DNA from 2 places in the Plantibacter sp. PA-3-X8 genome. Region 1 is predicted to be linked to the other one. Evidence: riboswitches for the same ligand, from Rfam matches in the RefSeq annotation. Region 1 holds a riboswitch; the other holds the start of a gene.
The links. A riboswitch is a leader RNA that binds a small molecule or an ion and turns the genes downstream of it on or off. The one in region 1 is predicted to bind thiamine pyrophosphate.
Positions count from the first base shown of each region.

Region 2: it holds a riboswitch for thiamine pyrophosphate, as region 1 does, so the genes downstream of both, thiM (hydroxyethylthiazole kinase) here and EAO79_RS19405 (ECF transporter S component) in region 1, are expected to answer to the same signal.

Region 1 covers NZ_CP033107.1:2,587,958-2,592,741, forward strand. The annotation lists gene EAO79_RS12250 (acyltransferase) at 1-453, opposite strand, end outside; gene dinB (DNA polymerase IV) at 536-1,834, shown strand; gene EAO79_RS12260 (hypothetical protein) at 1,844-2,173, shown strand; TPP riboswitch at 2,224-2,332, shown strand; gene EAO79_RS19405 (ECF transporter S component) at 2,369-2,998, shown strand; gene EAO79_RS12270 (ABC transporter ATP-binding protein) at 3,085-4,482, shown strand; gene EAO79_RS12275 (energy-coupling factor transporter transmembrane protein EcfT) at 4,479-4,784, shown strand, end outside.
Region 2 covers NZ_CP033107.1:175,836-180,619, reverse strand. The annotation lists gene EAO79_RS00875 (carboxypeptidase regulatory-like domain-containing protein) at 1-418, shown strand, start outside; gene EAO79_RS00870 (CDP-alcohol phosphatidyltransferase family protein) at 523-1,800, shown strand; gene EAO79_RS00865 (HAD family phosphatase) at 1,881-2,564, shown strand; gene EAO79_RS00860 (DUF1622 domain-containing protein) at 2,575-3,084, opposite strand; TPP riboswitch at 3,145-3,245, shown strand; gene thiM (hydroxyethylthiazole kinase) at 3,237-4,088, shown strand; gene thiE (thiamine phosphate synthase) at 4,085-4,784, shown strand, end outside.

The sequences.
Region 1 (4,784 bases):
GAACCAGAGCGGGGAGCCGACGCCTGCGGCGACGGCCTCGATGATGGCCGGGTCGACACCGAGCGCCCCGGCGAGCCACAGCCCCGCGGCGAGGAAGAGCAGGACCGGGATCGTCGGCAGGGCGAGTCGGAACACCCGGGACCGGAGGAAGTTGCTGGTCCCGCCACCACGTCGGACGGTGCTGCGCCAGCCGGTGATCGTCGCGAAGCCGCCAACGATGAAGAACAACGGCATGATCTGGCCGAACCAGGTACCCGTGTCGAACCACGACTGCTGCTCGAGCGCTCGGGAGATGCCGATCGTGCCGTCCGGCTCGACGGCCACCGCGACCATCAGAAGGTGGACGATGACGACCGTCACGACGCACGCGACGCGCACGAGGTCGAGGGCGAGGTCCCGCCCGGAGAGGTCTGGGACCGCCGGGGCCGACCCGGTCCGCGTTCGCGTGCTCATCGCCGGACAGCCTAGCGTCGCCGGGCCCTCCCGCCTCGGCCCTTGTGGAGAGCGTGTCGGAGGCGACTGAGACAATGGAGGCATGAGTCGGCAGGATGGAGCGTCGCGTCGCGTCTCGGCGCACGATGCCGACGACAGCGGTACCCCCATCCTCCACGTCGACATGGACGCGTTCTTCGTCTCGGTCGAGCTCTTGGAACGGCCCGAGCTGCGCGGTCTGCCGATCATCGTGGGAAACAAGGAGGGGCGGTCGGTCGTCACCTCCGCCAGTTACGAGGCTCGCCGGTACGGCGTGCGAGCGGCGATGCCGGTGTCCCAGGCGATGCGCCTCTGTCCGAGGGCCGTCGTGTTGCCACCCCACCACGGCAGGTACCGCGAGTACTCCGACCGGGTGATGGAGGTCTTCGAGTCGGTCACGCCGCTCGTCGAGCCGCTGAGCATCGATGAGGCCTTCCTCGACGTGTCCGGCGCGGTCCGGTTGCTCGGGAGCCCACGGACGATCGCCGCGCTCGTGAAGCAACGGGTCCTCGACGCGACCGGTCTGCCGTGCTCGGTCGGCTTGGCATCGACGAAGTACGTCGCGAAGCTCGCCTCCGGCCTGTCGAAGCCCGACGGCCTGCTGGTCGTGCCCGCCGACGAGACCTTGGCGTTCCTCCACCCGTTGCCGGTCGGCGCGCTGTGGGGGGTCGGTGGTCGGACGGAGGAGCAGCTGACGAACCGGGGCATCCGGACCATCGGTCAGCTCGCCTCCACCCCGCTGTCGATGCTCCAGCGCGCGGTCGGTGAGGCCTCCGGTCGCCGACTCCTCGAGCTCGCGAACGGGATCGATCCGCGCGGCATCGAGCTGGCACGACGCGAGAGGAGCGTCAGCCACGAGGTGACCTTCCCGACGGACGTCTCCGACCCGACCATCCTCAAGCGCGAGCTGCTGAACCTCGCCGGTCTCGTCGCGATCCGGCTCCGGAAGGGCGGCTACGCCGGCCGGACGATCAGCATCCGTGTCCGCTATGCGGACTTCAGCGTCATCACGCGGTCGCGCACCATCGGCGAGGCCACGAACGTCGGGCGTCGGGTCTACGACGAGGCGGCGTCGTTGTTCGACGACCTCGATCGCGGTGGGCGTCTCGTGCGCCTCGTCGGGGTGAAGGTCGACCAGCTCGTCCCCGCCGATGAGGCCGGCGCCGGGCTCTGGGACCCGGACGAGGAGTGGCGTGAAGCCGAGCAGACGATCGACCGGGTCGCGAGCCGGTTCGGCGATCTCGCGATCGCTCCCGCCTCCCTCCTCGGCAAGCCGAGGCGTCGCGGACTCGGCAGTCGCGGAGACTCGCAGGGTGCTGGGAGCACGGATCAACCCCTTGGACCGGTGGATACCGAGCGGTAGCCTCGCGGTATGACGAATCTCGTGGAGAAGCTGGCAGAACAGGCGAAGGGGCTCGGCGTGTCCGCAGCCTACGGGGAGCAGCAGGACGTCGACGGCACGAAGCTCGTGCCCGTCGCGCTGACGTACTACGGCTTCGGCGGCGGCTCCGAGGGCGACGGCGACGACGCCCCGAGCGGCGGTGGCGGCGGTGGCGTCTCGATCCCGGTCGGTGCCTACATCAAGACCGACGAGGGTCTCCGTTTCGACCCGAACCTCATCTCGCTCATCGCCGTCGCGATCCCGTTCATCTGGGTGAGCGGCAAAGCTCTGGCCGGCCTCATCAAGGCCCTCAAGAAGTAGCCCTCCCCGTCGAACCCCTGTCGTGCGACTGCGCACGGCAGGGGTTAGACTCGTGCCACCACGGGAGTCCGGTGAACCGGGCTGAGAGGAAGGTATTCGCCTTCGACCGTCGAACCTGATCTGGATCATGCCAGCGCAGGGAGACCATTTCTCGCTATCCCGTGCTCTTTTCCGTCTACAGGAAGGGCACGTATCGTGTCAGCATCGACCAAGATCTCACCCTCTGAACGCGCTGCGTCGCGGACCTTGCGCTGGAGGGTCGTCGACATCGTCGTGGTCGCCGTGCTCGGCGTCGCGACCGGCCTCATCTTCTGGGCGTGGAACACGCTCGGATCACTCTGGTACGCGGGTGCCAGCGCCGTTACGCCCGGTTTCGGCGGGATCGCCGTCGGGATCTGGCTCCTCGGCGGGGTGCTCGGCGGACTCATCATCCGGAAGCCCGGCGCAGCACTCCTCGTCGAGACCATCGGTGCGATCGTCTCCGCCCTCATCGGCAACGCATGGGGCGTCACGACGGTGTACTCCGGCCTCGCTCAGGGCCTCGGCGCCGAGCTGGTGTTCGCGGCGCTCGCGTACAAGCGCCTCGGCCTCGTTCCGGCGATCCTCGCCGGTGCCGGCGCCGGGGCCGGCGCGTGGCTCCTCGAGCTCGTGATGTCGGGCAACCTCGAGAAGGGTGTCGAGTTCAACGCGATCTACCTCGGTTCGCTGCTCGTCTCGGGCGCGATCCTCGCCGGTGTCGTCGGCTGGGCACTCGTCAGGGCACTCGCGTCGACCGGAGCGCTCAGTCGGTTCGCGTCGGGGCGGGACGCTCGGCGCGAGGTCTGATCGTGCCGGGAGCGGCTGCGACCGGTCCGGCGCGCGTCGTCGCGCGGGACTGGGGGTGGCGTCATGCCGGTCGGAAGGCCTGGGCGGTGCGCGACCTCGACCTCGTGATCGAACCGGGCGAGCGGGTCCTCCTCCTGGGGGCGTCCGGTGCCGGCAAGTCGACGCTGATCCACGCACTGGCCGGCGTCCTCGGCGGTGCGGACGAGGGGGAGTCCCACGGCTCGCTCCTCGTGGACGGCGTTCCGCCTGAACGAGCGAGGGGTCGCATCGGGCTCGTGCTGCAGGATCCCGACTCGCAGGTGATCCTGTCCAAGGTCGGCGACGACGTCGCCTTCGGCTGCGAGAACCTCGGCGTCGAGCGCGAGGAGATCTGGCGCCGCGTCGACGCCTCGCTGGAGGCCGTCGGACTGGACCTGCCGCTGGACCACTCGACCTCGGCGCTGTCCGGCGGTCAGAAACAGCGGCTGGCCCTCGCCGGAGTGCTCGCCATGCACCCCTCGCTCCTCCTGCTCGACGAACCGACCGCGAACCTCGACCCGGCAGGGGTGGCCGAGGTGCGGGACGCCGTCGCTCGGCTGGTCGATGACGGTTCGTCCACCCTGGTCGTCATCGAACACCGCGTCGACGTCTGGCGCGAGCTGATGACCAGGGTCGTCGTGCTCGACGCCGACGGCGGTGTCCTCGCCGACGGGCCACCCGACCTCGTCCTGGACGACGTCGGGCAGCGCCTGGCCGATGCGGGTGTCTGGGTGCCGGGCATCCCGCTGGGGTTGGCCCCTCGTCCGGTATCCGGCCCATCTGCGGCGGTCATCACGACCGACGACCTGGCGATCGGTCGAACGCGGAAGCAGCCGGTGCAGGAGCACCTGGGGCTCGCGGTGCCCGAGGGCGCGGCGACCGTCATCGTCGGCCCCAACGGCGCGGGGAAGTCCACGCTCGCGCTCACGCTGGCGGGACTGCTGCCGGAGATCACGGGGACGGTGACCGCCGCTCCGCAGCTCGCCGGCAGGCTGGGATCCCGGCCGATCCGCTGGAAGTCCACCGAGTTGCTCACACGCATCGGGACGGTCTTCCAGGATCCCGAGCACCAGTTCGTCTCATCGACCGTGCGGAACGAGCTCGGTGTCGGCCTGCAGGCCCTCCGCTGGTCCCGGACCGCCATCGACGAGCGGGTCTCCGAGATCCTCGAGGCGCTCGGTCTCGGTCGTCTTGCCGAGGCGAACCCGTTCAGCCTCTCGGGCGGTCAGAAGCGCCGGTTGTCGGTGGCCACCGTCCTCGCCGCCCGGCCGGCGGTCATGGTCCTCGACGAACCGACGTTCGGGCAGGATCGACGCACGTGGTTGTCACTCGTCCGCCTGCTGCAGCACGAGCTCGAGCGCGGCGCGACGATCGTCTCCGTCACGCATGACGCGGGGGTCGTCGAACATCTGGGCGACCATCGCATCCTCCTCGAACCGCTGGAACTCGGGAGGCGGGCCGCATGACGAGCCTCACGGCAGCGGACCGCTCGACGGTGTTGCACCATCGACCGCCACTCGACCGCGTGAATCCGGTGACGAAGGTGCTGGCCGTTCTCATCCTGTCCGTCCCGTTGCTGTTGACGATCGACTGGGTGAGTGCGAGCACGGCGGTGCTGCTCGAAGTGATGCTGTTCCCGCTCTCCGGCCTGCGGTTCACCGCGCTGCTGAAGCGGGCACTGCCGGTGCTCGTCTTCGCGCCCATCGGCGGGATCAGCATGCTGTTGTACGCGAAGCCGGGAGGGACGGAGTACCTGTCGCTCGGGTTC
Region 2 (4,784 bases), 1.7 Mb from region 1:
CCCGGTCGCCCTGACCACGACGGCCGAGGGCTCCTACGGGCTCGCCGACCTGGCGCCGGGCAGCTACGAGGTCACGCTGACCGTCCCGGCCGGGTATTCGGTGCCCGCGGGTGGCACCACGACCGCCACCGTCGTCGTCGGCACGGACGGTGCGGTCCAGACGGTGCCCACCTTCGTGCTCGTCGCCGATGAGGTCGCTCCGGTGCCGCCCGTCCCAACGGCGACGCCGAGCGCCCCCGCCGTTCCGAGCAACCCCGCCGTTCCCAGCAACGCGGGTCGTCTGCCCTCGACCGGCGCGGACGCGATGCCGTGGATCGTCGCGGCCGGAGCACTCTTCGTGCTCGGCGCCGCAGGTGTCGTCACCGCGGCCGTCCTGCGTCGTCGACGCGCGAATCGGGACGAGCTGTCCGGCGAATGACCGTTCGGTCGTCTCCTTGGGGACGAGAGGGTGCGGCTCGTCCGTAGACTTGGGCGAGCCGCGCCCCACCCAGGAGTGCGGATCGCACTGCTGAACGGGGATCCGTGGACATCATCGGGTGGGTGAACGACGCCGCGACGGCGCTGCCCGATCCGCTGATCTGGCTCCTCGGGCTCCTATTCACGACCGCCGAGTCCGGCCTCTGGCTCGGCCTCGTCGTCCCCGGTGAACCGGTGGTGCTCCTCCTCGCGGCCATGCTCGACTCCGCCCCCGGTGCCCTCGTGCTGTTCCTCGCGGTCGCCCTCGGCGGGTCGCTCGGGGACCAGCTCGGCTACCTCGTCGGTCGTCGTTCCGGCGGTCGCCTCCGTGACTCGGCCATCGTCCGGCGGCTCGGCGTCCACGGCTGGGACCGCGCGGTCGAGGCGCTCGAGCGGCGCGGGGCCCAGGCCGTCTTCCTCACGAGGCTCGTCCCCGTGCTCCGGTGCCTGACACCGACCGCCGCCGGGGTCGCCCGCGTGCCCTACCGGTCGTTCCTCGCGGCATCGCTGCTGGGCTCCCTCCTCTGGTCCGCCGTCTACGTCGGGGTCGGCTCCCTCGTCCGCGCCACACTCGACACGGTCCGCCAGTACCTCGGTGCCACCGGCTGGGTGCTGCTGTTCGCGCTCGTCGTGGTGGTCACGGTGGTCGCGATCGCCCGATTCCGCCGCGGTGCCGCGATCCCCGGCGACGAGGCGATGATCCCGGTGACCCTGCACGAGAAGACGCCGCTCGCGCGCCTCCGGACGCAGCTGTTCTCCGACGACGACTGGAAGAACCTCCCGAACGCGATCACGGCGGGGCGCATCGTCCTGCTCCCGGTGTTCGCCGCCCTCGTGATCACCGGCTCCTACTGGGCTGCGCTCGTCGTCGGTGCGGTGGTGTTCCTGAGCGACGTCGCCGACGGGCAGATCGCGCGCCGCATGGGCACGGTCTCCGCGCTCGGCACCTGGCTCGACGGGGTCGCCGACCGTCTGACCGTGGTCGTGGTCGCCGCGTCGTTCGCCATCGCGCAGATCATCCCGTGGCAGGTGTTCGTGGTCATGATCGTCCCCGACCTCCTGCTCGCGTTCGTCGCCGTCGTCGCATTCCGCGGGACGCCCGAGGTGCCGGTGAGCATCGCCGGCAAGATCCGGACGGTGTTCCTCTTCGTCGGCTTCTTCGCGCTGCTCATCGGCCTCGCGCTCGGCGGCGGGGATCCGGCGTCGGCGCTCTACCGGGTCTTCGGCGGGGTCGGCTTCGTGGCGATCCTCCTGGGACTCCTCGGCCACTTCGTCGCGGCGACCCAGTATGCGCGACGCATGGTCGTCACCTGGCAGCGACAGAGCGTCCGCGCGGCCCGCTGACCATGACGCCGACCGCCGTCGGAGGTCGCCGCCGGAGGGCACACGGCCACAGCGCAGGCGGTGTCGTTTAGGCTCAGAGCATGCCAGTCGACTATCCGGACCTCGTCATCTTCGACTGCGACGGCACGCTCGTCGACACGGAACGCATCTCCGTCCGAGTGAACCTCCAGCTGCTCAACGAGGTCGGCGGCGACTACACCGAGGCCGAGGTGCGGGAGCTCTTCGTCGGCGCCTCGCTCGAGACCTACGCGACGCTCGTCGAGCAGCGTCTCGGGAAGCCGCTCGAGGCCGACTGGATCCAGCGCTGGAGCGACATGTTCCGCGGCATCTGCGAGCGCGAGCTCGAGGCGGTCGACGGGGTCGTCGACGCCCTCGACGGCATCGCTGCGACCGGGGTGCCGCTGTGCGTGGCCTCGAACGGGATGCTGCACGACGTCGTCCGCAACCTCGGGCAGGTGGGCATCCACGACCGCTTCGACGGGCGCATCTTCAGCGCGACCGACGTCGCCGTCGGCAAGCCCGCACCCGACCTCTTCCTCCACGCCGCCGCGGACTTCGACACGGCCCCCGAGCGGTGCGCGGTCATCGAGGACAGCGTCGTCGGCGTCCTGGCTGCCCGCGCGGCCGGCATGACGGTCTACGCCTACGCCGGTGGCATGACGCCCGCCGAGCGCCTCATCGGCGACGGCACCCACGTCTTCGACGACATGCGCCTGCTGCCCGACCTCATCCGCGACACCTGGGCGACCTCCGCGGCACGCTAGCCGCGCCGCACTAGCTGCGACTGCGGAGCTCGGGGAAGCCGTCCTCATCGTCGGCGACGGCCTGCGCTGTGCCCGTCGGCGCCGGTGTCGGATCGGCTGACGTCGACACGTCCTGCTCCTCGGCGCGACGCCGCGTGCGTTCGCCACCGCGCTTGACAGCACGGTCGAACAGCTGTGGGCCGGTCGTCGCCAGGCGCCTCCAGGGGAGGGTGCCCTCGATCTCGATCTGCAGGGAGAAGCTCAGCAGGGTGCGGATGACGACGATGATCGCGAGGACGAGTGCGTCGGTCAGCGACGGCGTCGACGTGACCGTCTTCACGAGGTCGGCGGCCACGAGGATCTCCAGCCCGAGCAGGATGACCGAGCCGATCGTCTCCCGCAGCATCCGGAAAGCCCGTGCGCCGTCGCGCGTGCTCCACCACAGGCGGGCCGAGAGGGTGACGGCGATCACGAAGCCCACGACCATCGCCCCGACACCGGCGACCTCGAAGACGATGGTGACCAGCTCGAAGAAGTCCATCCCTCCATCATCCTCGCCCGCCCGCTGGACGGGAAGCCGGGCCGACCCGCTAGGGTGGTCGCGAGTGACACGGGGTGCCGATCCCACGACGATCGGCTGAGAACACACCCGTCGAACCTGATCTCGTTAGTCCGAGCGAAGGGATGTCGCGAATGAGCATTCGCACACCGCAGCAGTCTGCCCACCCGTCCACCGACGAGCCGTCCGTCGGCGAGTTCGCGAGCGCCTCCGGGGACCTCCTCGACCGCCTGCGCGAGTGCACGCCGCTCGTCCAATCGATCACGAACGCCGTGGTGACGAACTTCACCGCGAACGTCCTACTCGCCATCGGCGCCGCCCCGGCGATGACCGACATCCCCACCGAGGCCGGACCGTTCGCCCGCATCGCCTCCGGGGTGCTCCTCAACCTCGGGACGCCGCAGGCGGAGCAGCGCGAAGCCATGGTCGAGGCCGCCACCGCCGCGAACGACGCCGGCACCCCGTGGGTGCTCGACCCCGTCGCCGTCGGCTTCCTGCCGGTGCGGACGGCGCTCGCCGCCGAACTCCTCGCCCTCCGGCCGACGATCGTCCGCGGCAACGCCAGCGAGATCATCGCGCTCGCCGGACTGGGCGCCGGCGGTCGCGGGGTCGACAGCACCGACTCGGTCGACAGTGCGATCGAGGCGGCCACCGCGATCGCCCGCACCTCGGGTGCCGTCGTCGCGATCTCCGGGCCGACGGACGTCATCACCGACGGTGAGCGCATCGTCCGCTGCTCGAACGGACATGCCTGGCTCACCCTCGTGACGGGCGGTGGCTGTGCCCTCGGTGCCGTACTCGCCGCCTTCGCGTCACTCGACGACGACCGGCTGCTGACGACGGTCGCGGCGACCACCGCGTACACGGTCGCCGCGCAGCTGGCGGCTGCGGAGAGCCGTGGCCCCGGTTCCTTCGCTCCCGCCTTCCTCGACCACCTCCACCTCCTCGATGCCGACACCGTCCGCAGCCTGGCGGTGATCGCGTGAGCGCCTCGACCACCGCGGACCGGGTCCTCGCGGCCCGTTCGCACGCCGAGCTCGTGCGCCGCGGCATCGCGACCTACCTCGTCACGGACGCCTCGGCCAGCGGCGATCGCGGTGTCCTCGACGTCGTGCGCCGAGCCGTCGACGGCGGGGTGACCGCGGTCCAGCTGCGGGAGAAGACCGCGTCGGCGCGAGAGCTGTTCGAGCTGACCGTTCGTGCTGCAGAGGTCGTCGCCGGGCGGGCGCTGCTCCTCGTCGACGATCGGGTGGACGTGTTCCTCGCCGCCCGTTCCGCCGGTGCAGTCGTCCACGGTGCCCACGTGGGTCAGAGCGATCTCCCGGTCGACGCCGTGCGTCGCATCGTGGGGCAGGCCGCCGTCGTGGGGCTGACGGCGAACACCCCGGCGCACCTCGACGCGGTCGCAGCGCTGCCTCCCGGGACCGCCGACTACCTGGGCGTCGGCGTCATCCGCCCGACGACGACGAAGCCGGACCACCCGGAGCCGCTCGGCGTGAAGGGGTTCGCCGCGATCGCCGCCGCGACCCCACTCCCGTGCGTCGCGATCGGTGGGGTGTCACTGGAGGACACGGTCGAGCTCCACGCTGCCGGTGCCGCTGGTCTCGCCGTCGTCTCCGCCATCTGCGCCGCCGACGATCCGGCGGCCGCCGCCCGGGCGTTCCGCAGCGCCTGGACCGAGG